Regions from separate parts of the Bacillus sp. URHA0034 genome, predicted to be linked through region 3. Evidence: riboswitches for the same ligand, from Rfam matches in the RefSeq annotation. Region 3 holds a riboswitch; each other region holds the start of a gene.

Evidence for each region. A riboswitch is a leader RNA that binds a small molecule or an ion and turns the genes downstream of it on or off. The one in region 3 is predicted to bind cobalamin.
Region 1: linked by a shared signal. The riboswitch ahead of ACZ9EE_RS27420 (ribonucleoside-diphosphate reductase subunit alpha) and the one ahead of ACZ9EE_RS04420 (DUF4430 domain-containing protein) in region 3 are both predicted to bind cobalamin.
Region 2: linked by a shared signal. The riboswitch ahead of metE (5-methyltetrahydropteroyltriglutamate--homocysteine S-methyltransferase) and the one ahead of ACZ9EE_RS04420 (DUF4430 domain-containing protein) in region 3 are both predicted to bind cobalamin.

What each region holds. Positions count from the first base shown of each region.
Region 1 is NZ_JBWCDK010000002.1:5,217,038-5,223,443, reverse strand. Features, by position in the region: gene ACZ9EE_RS27440 (TIGR03943 family putative permease subunit) at 1-100, opposite strand, end outside; gene ACZ9EE_RS27435 (permease) at 114-1,001, opposite strand; gene ACZ9EE_RS27430 (flavodoxin domain-containing protein) at 1,519-1,992, opposite strand; gene ACZ9EE_RS27425 (ribonucleotide-diphosphate reductase subunit beta) at 1,979-3,022, opposite strand; gene ACZ9EE_RS27420 (ribonucleoside-diphosphate reductase subunit alpha) at 3,045-5,321, opposite strand; cobalamin riboswitch at 5,624-5,802, opposite strand; gene metE (5-methyltetrahydropteroyltriglutamate--homocysteine S-methyltransferase) at 5,889-6,406, opposite strand, start outside.
Region 2 is NZ_JBWCDK010000002.1:5,210,288-5,216,693, forward strand. Features, by position in the region: gene ACZ9EE_RS27385 (cysteine desulfurase family protein) at 1-1,086, shown strand, start outside; partial or broken gene ACZ9EE_RS27390 (cation:proton antiporter) at 1,363-2,589, shown strand; gene ACZ9EE_RS27395 (DUF421 domain-containing protein) at 2,639-3,226, opposite strand; gene ACZ9EE_RS27400 (hypothetical protein) at 3,433-3,651, opposite strand; gene ACZ9EE_RS27405 (hypothetical protein) at 3,759-3,929, shown strand; gene ACZ9EE_RS27410 (GNAT family N-acetyltransferase) at 3,968-4,510, opposite strand; cobalamin riboswitch at 4,643-4,832, shown strand; gene metE (5-methyltetrahydropteroyltriglutamate--homocysteine S-methyltransferase) at 4,989-6,406, shown strand, end outside.
Region 3 is NZ_JBWCDK010000002.1:419,852-426,257, reverse strand. Features, by position in the region: gene ribE (riboflavin synthase) at 1-273, shown strand, start outside; partial or broken gene ribB (3,4-dihydroxy-2-butanone-4-phosphate synthase) at 302-916, shown strand; gene ribH (6,7-dimethyl-8-ribityllumazine synthase) at 958-1,428, shown strand; cobalamin riboswitch at 1,553-1,740, shown strand; gene ACZ9EE_RS04420 (DUF4430 domain-containing protein) at 1,870-3,741, shown strand; gene ACZ9EE_RS04415 (DUF4430 domain-containing protein) at 3,794-4,588, shown strand; gene ACZ9EE_RS04410 (hypothetical protein) at 4,610-4,888, shown strand; gene ACZ9EE_RS04405 (energy-coupling factor transporter transmembrane component T) at 4,809-5,489, shown strand; gene ACZ9EE_RS04400 (ABC transporter ATP-binding protein) at 5,471-6,406, shown strand, end outside.

The DNA of each region.
Region 1 (6,406 bases), 4.8 Mb from region 3:
AGAAGCTATATTTCATGTTTATATATTTTGAAATGTTTCCTGTGGAATGAAGCATAAAAAACAAGTTTGTAGTAAGTATTAAAATAAGGACTTTAAACATCATCCGCCATCCTTTACAAAAGAAGTGAACCAATGAATACAAATGAAGAAATTAATGAAACTAAAAGCAGAGCAAATTTTGCTTTAAAAGATCCAAACATCATAAGTAAATTTTTAATGTCCACCATATTGCCAAACACTAAGAAAGATACGATTGAAGTTTGGGGGAAAAAATTACGAAAAGATGCTGCTACAAAAGCATCTGCTTCCGAACAAACAGATAAGATAAAAGCTAAAACCATCATAACCAATACTGCAGTTACGTGCGTACCGCCCAGTGTTGTTAATATCCGTGTTGGTACATAAACTTGCATAGTAGATGCAAGTAGTGCACCCAGCACTACGTATTTTCCCATACTAAAAAATTCGTCAATAGTATGGTTAAGAACACTCATTAATTTTTGTCTAGTATTCTGGTGAGAATGGTCGTGAACATGTATTTCATTATTTTCTTTTAGTGGATTGTCCTTTATAACAAAAGATAATACAAGTCCAACTAAAATTGAGACACCTATTGCTAACCCTGCTCGGTACCCTACCATCGTCCAGCTATCTCCGAATGCAATAAATGTTGCAAATAAAACAATCGGATTGATGATTGGACCAGAAAGCATAAAGGCAATTCCTGCATGAGGGGCGAGTCCTTTTTTTATTAACCGTGACACGATGGGAACAATCCCACATTCACATCCAGGAAATAATACTCCCATAAAACTAGCAGCAACAACAGATAAATATCTATTTTTTGGCAGAATTCTAAGCAGTGTATTTTCAGAAACAAAAACTTCTATCAGTGCAGATATAAAAGCCCCGATGACAATAAATGGGAATGCTTCAATGATAATACTTATAAAAATCGTATTCAATTGTAATAATCGATCCATGCATATTCCTCCTGTGATATAACACAATTGGTTTCTCTAAAAAAACAATTTCTATCATATCAAAATTATTACTAATTTGATATGTTTTGATTTTCCAATGGAGTTTGAAACCAATAATAATTAAAAAAAATTCCAGCACAATGATGGCTGGATTTCTCTTTATTAGGTAATCGTTGGTTTACCCAAAATGATTCTATCACTTAAATGTGAATATTTTATGAATAAATTAAAATAAATGTCTTTAACGGTATCTTTCGGCTTACTCTTAATCGTTGAAATTTTAACTGCTTCCACTGTTTCTTTTATTCATCAATTTTATTACCTGCTCCTTAGGGCTCCAGCAATTAAATTTGTAGTTTGTTTGTGTTTCATACCCTAACCGGCTGCAAAAATAGCTGATTCCTTCTGATTTTTTCTCTATTTTAAAATGACGGCATGTTGCACAGCAATGGAAATCTTTCATGGACACCAGCACCTTTTCATCTTAAAAATAACAGGGAAAAAACTTGTGATTTTTTACCTGTTATTTAGTAATTTATACTTTTAAATTGGGAGCTATTTGGTTAGCCCTTTTTATTATTGAATCAACAAACATTTCACTGCGATGAAAGTCCTGTATTTGGGGAAGCAGTTCCACTTTCAGCGTTGCAGCAAGGTTGGTGTGCACGTATAACATATCGCGAAACAAATTGACTGCTCCACAATAGTTCGGATAAAAGCTATCTCCCGTACCGAAAACCGCTGTGACCAAGTCTTTACAGTCAACCTTCTCAAAGCCTTGATAGAGTTTCCACATTTCTTTAGGGATTTCACCATCTCCCCATGTATAAGTGCCAATCACAATCGCATCAAAGTTACTTAAAAACGCAAAGGGAAAATTTTCAATCCTATAAATCAACACGTCCACCAAACGGCCGATAAAGTTTCGATAAATCATCTCCGCTAATTCTTTGGTATTTCCTGTTATAGACGTATAAACAATCGCAATCTTCATCTTATAATTCGTCAAACCCGTTGGACTGTGAGACTTTTGAGTAGGTTCTTGATTTTTGCTCAAAGAAATCCGACTTCGTCTCATTCACCATGTCATCTCCGAACACTTGAATCCAAGGCATAGGATTTATTTTTTCAGGATAAAGGTTGTTCAATCCTAACTGTCTCAACCGTTTATTGGCAAGATACTCGACATACTCTTCAAATTCCTGTAAATCAATTCCTTTAATTTCAGCTAAAATGTAATGCGCCCACTCTTTTTCAAGTTCAACCGCCTGGCCGATTGCCTGATACACATAGTTAATATTTTCCTCTGTATGAAGAGCGGGATTTTCCGTTAAAAGGATACGGATAAACTGAGCAATAAAGTAGGCATGCTGCATTTCATCGCGTTGGATATAACTGATCATTGTACTCGTTTTCAGCATTTTTTGCTCACGTGCCAGGTGATAGAAAAAGGCAAACCCTGCGTAAAAGTAAATCCCTTCAAGATTGATAGAATTCACACACAATTGGAATAAAGTTTGTGGTGTAGGATTCTCTCTAAAATACTCATATGCATCCAAAATTAATTGATTTCTCTTTTTCACAATTGGATCCACTTTGGCCTGATTGAATCGTTCATTTTGTTCGCCTATCGGGACCAAGGAGCTTAGGATATAGGAATAGGACTCATTATGAACTGCTTCTTGCTGTGAAATCACAGCGAAAATGGCTTTAAAGCTTGAGTCTGTTACATAATCCATCACCTGACTCATTGTCGGAGTTTGCAGGCTGTCAAGTGAAGCAAGCTGTGTGTTTATTCGCAGGAAAACATCTTTTTCAGTATCACTTAGGGAATCCCACTGTTTAATATCATCCTGCATATTAATTTCTTGCGCCTTCCAAAAATTCGCAAGCAGGGTTTGATACAAATCATACATTTTTGGATAGGCAATATCATTCCAATTCAGCAGACCTGAAGACTTTCCATTGATAATTTTGGTTGACTTATTGGGATATTCCGGGTTTAACAGTTTAATTTTCGTTAATGGTGTATGAATCATCTTCTCAATACCTCCTTAATTCCTAACTATGACAGGCTTCACATTCATCAATCTCTGATTGCGATGTACTTCTAATGTAATAAGTTGTTTTTAAGCCTTGCTTCCAGGCTTCCAGATGGAGATTCAACAAGTCCTTTGCCTTAATATCATGACGGACATATAGATTAAAACTAATCGATTGGTCAATATGGCGCTGGCGTGCGGCGTTCTGGCGAATGCTCCAGGTTTGATCTAATCCATGTCTTGTTCGGCGATAAAAGTTATAAGTATTATGGTCTAAATCAGGTGCGGTGACCTTAAATTTAAAGTTCTTCTTCTCTTCCGCGTATTCGACCGCATATAACGGATCAATTCCATCTGTCGACCCACCAATCTTGGCTGTTGATGAGTTAGGTGCAATCGCCATCATCCAGCCATTCCTCACACCGTATTTGGAAACATCCTCTTTCAACTGATTCCACCGTTCACTCTTATAACCTTTCCGTTCGAAATAACGTCCTGTTTGCCATTCTGATCCAGCAAACTTACTATAAAAGCCTTTTTCCTTTGCTAACAGCATCGAGGAACGAATGGTATAGTAGGCAATTTCCTCATATAGCCGATCGGCATAGGAAACCGCCTTATCTGATTCCCAGAAAATCCCCTCTAATGCCAGGAGATGATGCCAGCCAAACGTCCCCAAGCCAATCGCACGGTATTTTTTATTGGTTACTTCAGCTTGTCCAACAGAAATGGTATTAAGATCAATTACGTTATCTAACATTCTTACCTGAATGGAAATTAATCTTTCTAAAACATGAACTGATTTTGGAAGATTAATAGATGATAGATTACAAACAACAAAATCCCCCGGTTTTCGAATGATGACAATATTGCCATCTTCATCCTTAAATTCCTTGACAATGGCAGTAGCTGACATGTTTTGGGCAATTTCCGTACATAAATTACTGCAAAAAATAGATGTACGGCCTTTTCCCCGAACATGTTTGTTAGGATTTTGCCGATTGACCTCATCCCGATAGAACATATATGGCGTCCCTGTTTCTAATTGAGAAATCATGATTCTGGCCATCAGATCCATCGCTCGATACGTTTTCCTCTGGAGTAAAGGATGTCTTACCGCTTCTTCATATTTTTCAGTAAAGAACTTCTCCTCCACCTCATCATAAAAATCTTCCAGACCTAGCGGAGTCCCGTTCTCATCCTTCCAGCCCATGATTTGTTTGACTTGATGGGGGCAAAAGGTATGCCATTCTCCCACGCTTCTCCCGTTTTGATCCACTTCTTCTAGTTTCTTCATAAATAAATCTGGAATGGACACCCCGGTAAAAATATCATGTGCCTTTCGTCTTTCGTCACCATTGTTTGTTTTTAAATCTAAAAAGCCATTCATCATGTCTTTATGAAAAACATCTAAGTAAACCGCGATGGCTCCTTGTCTTTGCCCCAGTTGGTCCACACTCACCGCTGTATCATTGATGAGTCTAATCCACGGGACCACACCGGACGAATTTCCTTTGAATTTTTTAATATCAGACCCTAAAGCACGCACTTTTCCTAGATAAATACCAATACCGCCGCCATCTTTACTTAATCGGGCAATGTCCCAATTGTTTAAATAAATTCCGTCTAACGAATCATCTACCGTATCAATAAAACAAGAGGAAAGCTGCCCAAAACTTTTCCCGGCATTGGAGAGAGTCGGGGTCGCAACCGTCATATACAAGTTGCTTAATGCCCAGTATGCTTCTTTCACAAAGGTTAATCGCTTTTCCCTAGACTCGTTTTTCATCAAGGTCATCGCGATAATCATAAAGCGTTCTTGAGGTAATTCGTAGATTCTTCCCTCGTAGTCTTTCGCAAGGTATCGGTCTGCTAATAAAAATAATCCTATATAATTAAACAAATGGTCCTTGTCCGAATCTATTTCTGCCCCCAGGTTTTCGATCTCTTCCTTGGTATAATCATGTAATAAATTTTCAGAGTAGATACCTATTTTCGTCAGATATGTAAGTAGTGTATAAAAATCACCGTATTTTTCGTTTTGTTGATATCCTCTATGTTTGGCTGCTTTCTCATATAAATTATTTAAAAATAGGTTTGCCGCCAGAAAGGTCCAGTTTGGGTCCTCCATCGAGATTTGATTTAAAGCATAGAGCAGTGATTGTTCATTTCGTAAAGATACCTCTAGTTCGGTTATCTTTTGTACTAGTTCGGTTGTATCCAGATTATATTTTTCGTTTGCTCTTTTTATCGCTTCTAAAACAATATCGATTTCAGGATGATTTTTAACAGTCATATGATTACCCCTTTTTTTGTGACCATGACTCCCCGACTTTTTAGGAATTCGGTCGTAAATTTCTTCTTTTGTAACCATTGGTACACTATTCTCTGGGGCTACGGGCACAATTATCTACTTTTGTGCCCCCAGAAAACGTTTCGTCCAACCGCTCGGTCACCATTACTTGTGTCAAACAACAGTAAAAAACCCATCTTCAGAGAAGATGGGTTTAATAAAACGTGGATTGATCTAGTAAAACAGCAGGATCACTGTATTAGTCAGAATACCCCTCGTTTTATCTTCCCACTTCCCGAAGAAGATAACACGCTATAAAAATGGCAGGTCTCCTGACTTATGCTTTGAGCCTACTCTAATCCCTTCCCGTCCTAAGACAGTGGATACGATTATTTCGTCAGCATATACAGTTGCGGGTACAGTTCTGGATTTTCACCAGATTCCCTATTAAGTCTTAATAGACACCATTTTCATTGGTTATTATCTATATTTAGTATTCATTTATAAAAATAAACACTAAATATTGTATATCAACTAATATAGTACACTACTCTCACTTTGACAAGTATTTTATTTTTTCACAACAAGATTATTTCTCACCTGCCGTGCAGCTGCCACCATTACCGTTAGGGCAGCAACGGACTCCTCCAGCCCACGGGTTTTCAAACCGCAATCAGGATTAATCCAGAACAGCTTCGGATCAAGGACTTGAAGGGCCCTCTCAATGTTTCTCGTCAACTCTTCAAGTGCTGGTACACGAGGACTATGAATATCGTAAACTCCCAGACCAATCCCTTTGTCATACGTATGATCTTCAAAAGCCGATAGTAATTCACCATGACTGCGGGATGTCTCAATGGAAATTACATCCGCATCGAGGTCATTTATCGCATCGATAATATCTTCGAAATTGGCATAACACATGTGCGTATGAATTTGGGTTTCATTTTGAACCGATGTGGTGGCGAGTTTGAAGGCATATACAGCAGCATTCAAATAACGATCCCAGTTCTCACGCTTTAGGGGCAATCCTTCACGTAGTGCAGGCTCATCCACTTGTATCATCCGGATTCCATTTTCCTCAAGTA
Region 2 (6,406 bases), 4.8 Mb from region 3:
AGTACCCCATTGGCACCTGAAGTGGTAGATGCCATGCAGCCTTTGCTAACAGATTTTTATGGAAATCCCTCTGCTCTCCATTGGGCAGGAAGCCCAGTTAAAGAGGTGTTACAAAACGCGAGAAAACAAGTGGCTAATTTAATAGGAAGCTCGGCAGGAGAAGTTATTTTTACTAGCGGGGGCAGTGAAGCCAATAACATGGCATTAAAAGGATTTTACTTTAAAAATCGACATAAAGGCAATCATATTATTACCTCTAAAATTGAACATCCTGCGATTATCAACCCTTGTAAGTTTCTGGAACAAGTAGGAGCAAAGGTCACATACGTAGGTGTCGACCGGCACGGGAGAGTTTTACCGGAAGAAATCGAAAAGGCAATCACAAAAGAAACCATCTTGATTTCCATTATGCACTCTAACAATGAAACGGGCACAATCCAGCCAATTCTAGAGATTGGGGAAATAGCTAAGAAAAAAGGAATTGCTTTTCATACGGATGCTTCTCAATCAGCAGGAAAAGTCTCTATTGACGTGAATGAACTAAAAGTGGATCTCTTAACGATTGCTGGCCATAAACTATATGCCCCAAAAGGAATTGGCGCACTTTTTATTAGAAACGGAATTGAGCTTGAACCACTCATTCACGGAGCGGGGCATGAGTTCGGACTTCGTGCAGGGACGGAAAATACTTTATTGGCCGCAGGATTAGGCAAGGCCTGTGAAATTGCGAAGCAACAGGAAACAAATCAGCATCTACAGGAGTTGACCAGCTATTTTTGGGGTCAACTAAAGGATGAATTCGGAGAACAGGTTGTCTTAAATGGTCATCCTGAATTAAGGCTTCCGAATACACTAAATGTAAGTTTTGTCAGAAAAATAGGTCAAGACTTGCTTTCAGCAATCCCATTTTTAGCCGCTTCAACAGGATCTGCTTGTCATGCCGGAAGTATTGAATTATCACCGGTGTTAAAGGAGATGGGTGTACCAGAAGAAGTGGGGATGGGGGCGATTCGTTTTAGCTTAGGCAGGTACACGACAAAAGACGAAATCGATCAAGTGATTTTATCGCTTAAAAAAATAATGTAAGGTGTTAGGACTAACGAGATATTGTTAGTCCTATTTACATTTCCATTTCCATTAAGAAACAATAAAGAGTTCGCACGAAAACATTAATTTATACTCTTTTCCATATCCAACTTTTAAAAAAAATTATTTTTTCAGTTGTTGAATCTGTAGGTGTTGCTGCTACTCTATTTAGGGTATTTGTATTTGTAGTCATAAACTTAAAAAGTGGATGAAATACATGCACGAAAAACGCAAAGAATAAGTAGAGTGATTTACCTTTAGGAGGTTATGTATAAATTGAATGATTTGGATTTACATCACATTTTTGAAATTGGTCTAATGTTAGTCATGATTGCAGCTGGTGTTACGGCTATTGCTAAAAAGTTCAATCGACCTTACCCGATTGCCTTAGTGGTTGTTGGAACGATTATTGGACTGGTAAACATTCCAATTTTAGAGCATTTAAAGGATTTTATTACAGAAGGGGAAGTTTTTAATTTTGTTATTATTACCCTGTTTTTACCAGCATTATTAGGAGAGGCCTCATTAAAGCTTCCATACTCACATTTAAAAGAGAATAAAGGGCCCATTTTAGCCCTGGCTTTTGGAGGAACGCTTTTATCCTTTTTGATCATTGGGTTTTTTATGATATGGCTGTTGAATTTTTCCATTCCAAAAGCATTTGTTTTTGCTGCTTTAATGAGTGCTACTGACCCTGTAAGTGTAATATCCATTTTCAAAAGTGTCGGGGTAAACAAGAGATTGGCGATTGTTATTGAAGGTGAAAGCTTATTTAATGATGGATTGTCGGTTGTGCTTTTTAAAATTTCCGCCTTTTATTTACTTAACTATCTGGACCTTGGAGCAATAGGTGTAGGCTATGGTTTGTGGGAGTTTTTCAAGGTAATCTCGTTGGGCCTCATTATAGGTGGAGCACTTGGTTATGTTTTTTCTCAATTAACCAAACAATATGATGATTATCCGTTAGAGATCATTTTCAGTATTATCCTATTTTATAGCTCATTTTTATTAGCAGAATCTGTCCATGCTTCAGGTGTAATTGCTGTAGTGATTGCTGGTCTCATTTTTGGAAATTATGGAGCCAAAATTGGTATGAGTCCTACAACTAAGCTAAACATAAATAATTTTTGGGAAGTTACTGCGTTGCTAGCCAACTCAGTTGTTTTTTTAATGGTTGGATTAGAAATAACAAGGATAAATTTCAACGATAAATGGGAATTAATTTTATTTACTATATTGATTGTGCTTGTAGCAAGAAGTATTGCGGTGTATGCTAGTTTATTTTTTTCGAAGAACTTTCCTTATGCATGGAAGCATGTGATCAATTGGGGAGGTTTAAAAGGTTCTCTTTCCATCGCCTTAGCTTTAAGTCTTCCTCGTAATTTTGAAGGTAGGGAAGACCTGTTAATTATTGCCTTTAGTGTTGTTCTCTTCTCTTTAATTTTTCAAGGTCTTTCTATAACACCGTTTTTATCCATCTTGGGCGTCAATAAAGAAGAGGACTAGAACAGGGTCTGCGATGCAGACCTGTTATTAAAGTCTTCAATGTTATTTAATGTAATTGATTTGAAACTTCTTTAGAATTTTCACCTGTTATTACTTCATTAAAAATGTTATCCTTGTTATTCGAATTAGCTATATTAATTTGTGAGAAATTAGCTTTCAAAATCCGTTCTAAATCTCCCATTGTGACGGGTCTGGCATGCGGCATCAGACTATAACCTAATTCTCCATTATTTTCGATTGTTCCAACCTGAACATCTTCTATACGATTAATTCCTGCCATTCTTAAACGTTTTTCCAAGTCATCTACAGTAATTCTTAATGTTTTTAAGTTGTCTATTAATAGTTTCCTTTCAGAAATTACAGGAACTGATTCGCCTTTCAAAACCTTTTCTGTCCCGTTCCAGCGCAGAGCAATCCATTCAGTAACTACCAGAAATCCAACAAAAGTAGCAGCGGCTATTATGGAGTTGCCAATTCCCTTTCCAGCCACTTCTCCACCAAGTACAGTTCCCAATGAAATAATGATTGCCAATTGTGGGACCGTCATTTGTGAAATGGATTTTCTTCCTCCTAATCGTAGGATAAACGTTCCTACAGATGCAAATAGTATAGCTTCCCAAAAATATGTCCACATTTTTAATCCTCCATTTTTAAATTAATCTTATTGTGTTTAAATTAAAAATAAAGAAGGAGATGGGTGTACCTGAAGATGTGGGGATGGGGCGGATCGGTTTAGCTCAGGCAGGTACACGACAAAGGACGAAATCGATAAAGTCATTTATGGCTTAAATAAATAATGTAAGGTGAAAGGACTAACGAAAGATTGTTAGTCCTTTCACCTTAATAATCTTGTTCCGAAACCATGGATTCAATAAACTCGTGTAGTTTGTCCTCTTGATAATCATTCAGTTCTCTCATCGGAATAACGGTTAGTTGAGTAGGATCACTTCCACGTACTTCGGCAACTAGCATTTCATCTAAGTATACATTAAAGGCTGGTTCATTTTCGTGCGAACTCGTTATTGATTCTTTATGGAAATTTGGTTTGTTTTCTTCCATGATTACCCCACCTACTCATTAATTTCTACTCCATTACTATTTCCAATTTTTAAAGAAACAATTATTTTTTCAGTTGTATGAAATAATAAAATAGGGAGGTGATAGATGTGGATAAACAAAATAACTTTCCATCAGCCATGAATGATATGGGTGAACCTGCTGAAATGAGTCCCGCGAATGATTCACAATCAAGGGCACCAATGGTTGAAGTCAATCAACCAACAGAACCACAAGACCCGCTAGAAATTAGAAATCGTGCTTCCGTCACTGTACTCTAACAAATAAACAGGTAAAACAATTGTTTTACCTGTTAGATTTACACCATATCTTTCTTATGTTTTCGTAAAACAGTTATAAAACCATCCAAAATATCATGACTGACCGAAAAACCTTTTCGTTTGTAGAATTCCAAAGCATTTGTATTGCCATTTGAGACAAATATAAAATAATCTTCGACATCCGCAAATTGTTTTAACCAATCCATTGACATATTAAAAAGTGTAGAACCAATCCCAAATTGTCTGTATTCCTCTTTTATGTAAAAATTGGATAAACATCCTACATTACTTTTACTAACAGAAGCTAGATCGAAAAAAGTGGCAAAGTCATTAGAATAGGCTTCTTTAGCAGAAATGTTGGAGTAGACATAACCAACTGGTTTATCTCCGTCTTTTGCTACTACCGTATAATTGTGTAGGGCACTTTTGATGGACGGAATCATCCTTGTTTCAAAATTCATGCTGTCAAACAATTCAGGTTTGATCTTCGCCTTTGATTTTTGGAATACCATAAGTTCATAACATAATTCTCTACAGCAATCAATATTTTCATCCGAGATTACTTCATATGTTAATTCCATCTTTTTACTCCTAGTAGAATTTGTTATAGGACCATTATAACAAAATATTAAAGCAGGTTAGTAAATTATATTTTGACAGTCTTCGTTATCCATGCTAACATGGCTATTAAATTCAAAATGTTTGTAAAAATTACATAATAAAATGCATCAGGTGCTGTGTGATCCTTACACAGCTTAAAAGGGAAGACCGGTGAAAATCCGGCGCGGTCCCGCCACTGTAATGGTGAGCGACTTATCAAAAAACCACTGTTTCAATTGAAATGGGAAGGGATAAGGAGCGATGAACCTAAGTCAGGAGACCTGCCTGTTGTATGCGCTTGGACTCTACGGGTGTATAGGGGGGAGTGAGAAATACGTGTTGAGAAATCCTGATGGTCTCAATTCTAGTTGACTGTGCGTATCAATCTCTCTTTTCTTGAAGAAAAGGGAGATTTTTTATTGGGACAAAAAAGAAAAATATAAGGGGATGTAAAACAAGATGAAAAGTTCGAATTTAGGTTACCCAAGAATTGGAGAAAAACGCGAGTGGAAAAAGGTCCTTGAACAGTTTTGGGGAGGGAAAATTGAAAAAGAGCTATTTTTAACACAAATGGGAGAGATTCGCCTGCACCATCTTCAAAAGCAAAAGGACCGGGGCATTGATCTGATTCCAGTCGGTGACTTTAGCGTATATGACCATGTCCTTGATACAGCTGTAATGTTCGGTCTGGTACCTAACCGGTTTAACTATAGTGGTGGAAAAGTGTCGCTAGAAACTTATTTTGAAATTGCGCGAGGAAGAAAAGATGCGGTGGCCGCTGAAATGACAAAATGGTTTAATACGAACTACCACTATATTGTTCCTGAGCTGGACGGAGCTGTACCAACTCTTGTTGATAACCGTCCACTTCAATTTTATAAAGAGGCAAAACAAAAACTGGGGATTGAAGGAAAACCAGTTATTTTAGGGCCGGTTACCTTTGTCAAACTCTCAAAAGGGTATAGTGATTTTAAAACAGTGGTACAACAGTTTGTGCCGCTATATGCTGAAATACTTAGTGAGCTCGAGGCAGAAGGTGTGGAATGGGTACAAATCGATGAGCCTATGTTAGCTACATCCCTTTGTAAAGAAGAGGTAGAGATATTTTCTGAAGTCTACCACCAATTGCATGATGCAGCACCAAACGTAAAGCTTCTGTTGCAAACGTACTTTGAAAGCATCGATTCTTACGAAGAGATTATTTCTCTTCCTGTTCAGGGAATTGGATTGGATTTTGTCCATGATGGCTGCCAGAATCTTGCCTCTTTGAAAAAGTGGGGATTCCCGAAAGATAAAGTGTTAGCGGCTGGTGTTATCGATGGCAGGAATATCTGGCGCGCCAATCTTGATGAGAAAACATCGTTACTTTCAGAAATTGCTCAGTTTGTTTCGAAGGACCGTCTGATCGTCCAGCCCTCATCAAGCTTATTACATGTGCCTGTAACAGTGAAAAGTGAAGAAGCACTGGAAGGGGTACTTAAAAATGCGTTATCCTTTGCGGATGAAAAATTAGACGAGGTTGTTGTTCTAACAAAAGGACTTCGTCATGGTAAAGACTCTATTCAAGAAGTGATAGAAGCTAGTACAAAAGCGGTTAAAGAATTGAATGAATCATCCTTCCGAAACAATCAACAAGTACAAAAGGACATGGAAAACTTGGCTTCATTTAGGGCTGAACGTGAAGTGCCATTTAAGATTCGACAAGCCATTCAGGAAGGCACATTCCAGTTACCACTATTGCCCACCACCACAATTGGGAGCTTCCCGCAAACTCAGGAGGTTCGAAAGCAGCGCCAACTATGGCGTAAACGCGAGTTAACAGATGTGGAATATGAGAAATATATCAATGCAGAAATTAAAAGATGGATTGAAATACA
Region 3 (6,406 bases):
AGATATGTGATTGTCCGCGGATCTGTTGCGGTAGACGGAACTAGCTTAACCGTATTTGATGTTTCAGACACAAGTTTTACCCTTTCGCTTATTCCACATACCTTATCAGAATCTGTAATCGGCTTAAAAGGCTCAGGCGATATCGTGAATTTAGAATGCGATATGATTGGCAAATATGTCGGCCATTTTATCCAAAGCCTTGGCAAGGAATCAAAGCAGCAAAAAAAATCAGGGCTTACACAAAGCTTTTTAGAAGAAAACGGCTTTTATTAGTTATAGAAAGAGAAAAAGGAGTGATTACATGTTCAATCCAATAGAGGAAGCCCTAGCGGATTTAAAAGAAGGAAAAGTCATTATCGTTTGTGATGATGAAGACAGGGAAAATGAAGGGGACTTTATTGCCTTGGCTGAAAAAGCAACTCCAGCTGTTATTAACTTTATGGTCACACATGGCAGAGGGCTAGTCTGTGTGCCCATTGAAGAAGAATTAGCAAATAAATTGGATTTACAGCCAATGGTTGAACACAACACAGACTATCATGGAACGGCTTTTACTGTCAGTATTGACCATAAATTTTCGACGACCGGAATATCTGCCTATGAACGTTCGGCCACTGTGTTAAGTTTACTTGACCCAGAAGCAAAAGCGGAGGATTTTAAAAGGCCTGGGCATATGTTTCCGCTTATGGCGAAAAAAGGCGGTGTCTTAGTGAGGAACGGGCATACGGAAGCTGCAGTCGACCTTGCCAGATTATGTGGAGCTAAGCCTGCTGGAGTAATATGTGAAATCATGAATGAAGATGGCACAATGGCACGTGTACCACAGCTTCGAAAATTAGCTGATCAATTGAATCTAAAAATGATTACGATTGAAGCATTGATAGAGTATCGAACCAAAAAAGAAAGTCAGTCAAAAACAAAGTCTGAAAAATAAAAAATAATCTTGGAGGAATCAACATGACAAATATATTTGAAGGTAATTTAGTAGGGACGGGTTTAAAAGTTGGGATTGTGGTCGGGAGATTTAATGAGTTTATAACTGGTAAATTATTAGATGGTGCACAGGATGCGTTAAAACGTCATGGTGTCAGCGAATCTGACGTAGATATCGCTTGGGTTCCGGGTGCATTTGAACTACCGTTGATTGCTCAAAAGATGGCATTTAGTAAAAAGTATGATGCGGTTATCACCCTTGGAACGGTCATCCGCGGTGCAACACCACATTTTGATTATGTTTGTAACGAAGCGGCTAAGGGAATTAATGCAACGGCATTAGCAAGTGGTATTCCTGTTATTTTTGGAGTTCTAACAACCGATTCAATCGAGCAGGCAATTGAACGTGCCGGAACAAAGGCTGGAAATAAGGGTTGGGATTCGGCTGTATCAGCAATTGAAATGGCGAATTTATGCAGAAATATTGAACAGTAATGGATGGGCAGTGAAGGATAAGAACAGGCAGCTTACGGCCTGTTCTTATTTTAAAATATTAATGATTTTAAGATAGGTATATACAAACGAATCGATTTGTCGATATAATAGTCCTATCATAAAAAAATAGCACGGTAAAATAGGTGCTTGAGTCTTTACTAGACTCTAAGCTTAATAGGGAAGTTGGTTTAAAACCAACGCGGTCCCGCCACTGTAAATGGGAGCAGCCTGCAGATGTCACTGTCGAAAGATGGGAAGACGCAGGAAGCGATGATCATAAGCCAGGAAACCTGCCTGTTTTCGACACCAACAGCCTACGCGGATAGGAGAGTGTTAAGAATAGAAACATACGTATGGTTTCTAGCTTAACGTACATAACACTCCTCCTTCTATAGGGGGATTTTTTTATGTCTATATTTAAGTGAAGGGGATGCAAGTAGAATGTTAACAAGAAAAAATCTATGGGTGTCATTGCTGTTAGTCTTGATGGTACTGACAAGCGGCTTCCAAACATCAGCTTTAGCGGCGGAGGGAAACCAAGGCAGTGTAACTGTATTAGGGCTGGACTCGACAGCAATAGCTCCTGAAAAGGCACTCCAATATAGGGAGAAAGAAACAGCTGCCGAGGCGCTGATTGATACGGTTGGTAAAGAAAACCTCGAATATACGAATAGCAGTTACGGCCCGATGCTAACCGGTATTAATGGAGTGAAAGCAGGAGAAAACCAATTTTGGGCTTTTTTTATCAATGGAATCTCTGCCCAGGTCGGACCGGATTCATATGTGGTTCAAAATGGTGACAAATTAACATTCCGGCTAACCGATTATACAAAACCAGCAAAATCGACGGTTTCTCTGAAAGTTGTCGATGATAAAAAGAAAACAGTAGCGGACTTTCCATCGTTAGAAGTGATTGGCAGTCCTAATGCATTTCAGCTATTACAAGTAGCTTTAGGAAATGACCAGGTTGGGTTTGAGGATACACAATATGGAAAGATGATTACTACATTAAAAGGTATTAAAGCGGAAGGATCTAACTTCTGGGGATTCTATGTGGATGGAAATATGGCTTCTGTTGGGGCAGAAAGTTACCAGCTTCAAAATGGAAACCAAATCAGTTTTCAACTTGAATCCTATACACCTGCTCCAGGAAATGGAGACAATGAAGAAAAAACACCAACAACACCGACAACACCGACAACACCGACAACACCGACAACACCGACAACACCGACAACACCGACAACACCATCAATACCATCAACACCGGCCACTGGGACAATCTCAGCAGATATTCTTCAAACAGCAGTAAATTCTACGAGTGCCTATGTGCTGAAAAACGAAGTGGGCGAATGGCAAGTCATTGCCTTAAAGCAAGCGGGAAAAGCAATTCCCAAGGACTATCTTGCAGGAGTAAAGGCAATAGTGAAAGAGAAACAAGGAAAGTTTTCAAGAATTACCGATACCGAACGATATGCTCTAGGGATTATAGCTGCAGGCGGTAATCCGACAAATGTAGAAGGGTATAATCTAATCGAAGCAATCTATAATGGAAATGTGACAAAACAAGGCTTAAATGGGGTTGCCTATGCACTAGTGGCCTTAGACAGCGCAGATTTCACTATACCGAATTCGGCCCAATGGACAAAAGAAAAACTGATCAGTTATTTGACGGATAGACAAAACAGTGATGGCGGCTGGGCGTGGGACGAAAGTTCAACAAGTGATATTGATACGACAGCAATGATTTTAACTGCCCTGGCACCGTTTAAGGATCAGGCTGGTGTAAAGGAAAAGGTTGAGGCAGCCGTCCAGTTTCTATCAACACAGTATCAAGCATCCAAAATTGATAATAGCTCAACAGCAGCCCAAGTGATTATCGCATTATCTGCGCTTGGAATCGATGCCAATAGCGGTGATTTTTCGAAAGACAATAACGGACTTGTAAAGTATTTGCTATCATTCCAAAATAAAGATGGCGGTTTTGACTGGCAGGGCGGGGATGCGAGTGACCCGTTTACAACCTCACAAGCGATTCAAGGATTAGTTGCCTATAAACTGTTTACAGATGGAAAAGGTTCCTTATACCATTTGACACTATCTGAGAATAATCCAGCTGTCGAGACACCGGCTGTTGGTACTCCGAAAACGGAACAACCTGCTCCAACTGCTGAAGTTGTGAAAACTACCAGTCAGACAGGACACGCACTTCCAAATACAGCGACGAATATGTATAACCTTTTAGCGTTGGGACTTTTATTCATCATTGCGGGTAGTGTTTTTTATATCAGACAAAGAAAACAAAACGTATGAAAATAAGGAATCCCCTCTTGGAATCACAAGAGGGGATTGATTGGAGGTACACATGAAAAGAAGATTTAACTTTGCTGTTCTTTTAGCCATTTTAGTAGTCATCTTTAGTTTAACAGGATGCGGTTCAAGTAACGCCAGTAACCAGGATACGAAGAAAGAAACAAAAACGGTTGAAGTAACCGCAAAAGCAGACAATAAAGCTGAGCAAGAGTCAAAGCAACAGATTACTGTTGAAGAAACGAAACCGGCAGCTGCTCCGGCAGTAACAGAGGAAAAACAGCAGCCAGCTTCCAAACCGGCAGCTCCGAAAATGGAAAGCGGACCAAGTCCACAGCCGGTTCAAAAAAGTTCAGCTGCAGAAAAGCCGTCTACTCCAGCAACAACAAGTAAAAATACTGTAACATCTACAGCAAAACCGGCAGGAACTACAACAAGCAGTACGACTAATCCAGCAGCAAAGACAACAACAAACACAACAACAAACACCAAAACAACAACACAGACAACTCCAGTTGTGAAGCCGGCAGTTCCAGCACCAAAGCCGGTGGCTACGGTTACGTTATCAATTGTTGGGCCAAAAGACAAAGGGACCATTCTTGCTCCTAGTAAGGTGAAAATAAATGATGGTGATACAATTTTTGATGTTGTAAAACGAACAAATATTGATATAGATTCAAGCGGCAGCGGAGCAACAGCTTATATAGAAGGTATTGATAATATTTATGAGTTTGATTATGGAGCAAAAAGCGGCTGGGTGTTTAAGCACAATGGTGTGAGTATCACCAAGAGCATCGGAGTTATAAAGGTAAAAGCTGGTGATCGGATTGAATGCTACTATACCGAATAATATTTTTAGGAGGAACAAGCGATGAGACTACGGTTTGATCGCTTTCATCCGTTTGTTACTTTTCTTTTTTATGCGGGAGCGGTATCCTTGCTAATATTAATGCTGCACCCCCTTTTTTTAGTGACCTCGATTGCAGTTGTTTTTTTGATTAATCTACTCCATGATCGCTTGAAACGGATTACGGCGCTGGTCGTTCTTCATTATCACGACCTTCCTGCTGATGGTGATGATGAATCCGCTGTTCAACGAGAGGGGACGGCATCTGTTAATGGAAATCAACCAACACCGTGTCACGGTTGAAGCGGTCGTTTATGGTGGAATGAATGCCCTCTCGATTATTGGGATTATCGCGTTATTCGTGTCTTATAATGTCATCATGACACCAAACAAACTATTATTTTTATTTGCCAAGATTTTACCGCAATTTGCTGTCCTCCTCATGTTAACCCTAAGATTTATTCCGTTAATGAGAAGAAGGCTGGAAGAGATAGCGATGGTCCAAAGAAGTAAAGGTCTTTCAGTCACTCATGGCAGCTGGAGAGCGAGAGTCAGAATTGGTATGCTATATGTGCAAACGTTATTGACTTTTTCGTTAGAAGAAGCGATTCAAACTGCTGACTCGATGAAAGCACGGGGCTACGGCTACGGACCACGTTCCTCCTATGAATATTTTAAAATGAACCAAGCAGATTGGATCGCGATTATGTATTTACTAAGTCTGCTCTCCTTTAGCATAGTTGAACGAATTTCAGGTTATGGTTTTCTTACCGTATACCCGTTGATGGAAACATGGCATCTTTCGTTGATGGATACAGCAGTTTTAATTTCTTATACATTATTTTTAAGTTTCCCATTATTAGTCGAGGCAGGTGGAATGTTCCGATGGCGCTTATCGAATTAACCGATGTGAGTTTTACCTATCCAGACAGTAAGGAACCTGCCATTCGGAATCTTTCACTAAACATCGAAAAAGGGCAATTCGTTGTCCTTTTTGGGGCATCAGGTTCTGGAAAAAGCACGCTGTTACGTTTATTAAAAAAAGAAATCCAGCCTCATGGTACGCTGTCAGGAAGGATTTCCATTAATGGTCAAGCAATTGAAGAGACCACCGAGCTAAGCAAGGAAGTTGGTTTTGTGTTTCAAGATCCGGAAAATCAGATTGTCGCCAATGATGTTTTACATGAAATCGTCTTTGGCTTGGAGAATATCGGCCTGGAACCAAATGAAATGAGAAACCGAGTAGCGGAAATGGTGCATTTTTTTGGGGCGGAATCCTTGCTGATTCGAAAATCACAGGAACTTTCCGGAGGGAAAAAGCAGCAAATAAACTTAGCCTCTGTCTTGATGATGCAGCCTTCTATTTTATTACTCGATGAACCTACTGCCCAGCTTGATCCTGTTAGTGCAAGGGAATTTATCGATCTGCTCAAGAGACTGAACGAGGAATTCGGGATGACCATTATTATGGCGGAGCATAGGCTTGAAGAAGTCTTTACCTTGGCTGACAAAATCATCATGATGGAAAACGGAAGAGTGGAAATTTCTGGGAAACCGAAATTGGTCCTTGGTGAGCTTTGGAATACTGAGTATAAGGCATATGTTCCGAGTATTCCTGCCTTATTTTTAAGTTTGGAGGGTCATGGCAGTGTCCCATTAACGGTAAAAGAGGGCAGGGACTGGGTACAAAAACAAAAGGTAGTGCCTAATTTTCCAAGACCAGCAAGGTACTTGCCCCAAACGAAAGAACGGTTAAAGCTGAAGAATATATCCTTTCACTATGATCAGAAAGGTGATAATATTCTAGAGGAACTTGAACTG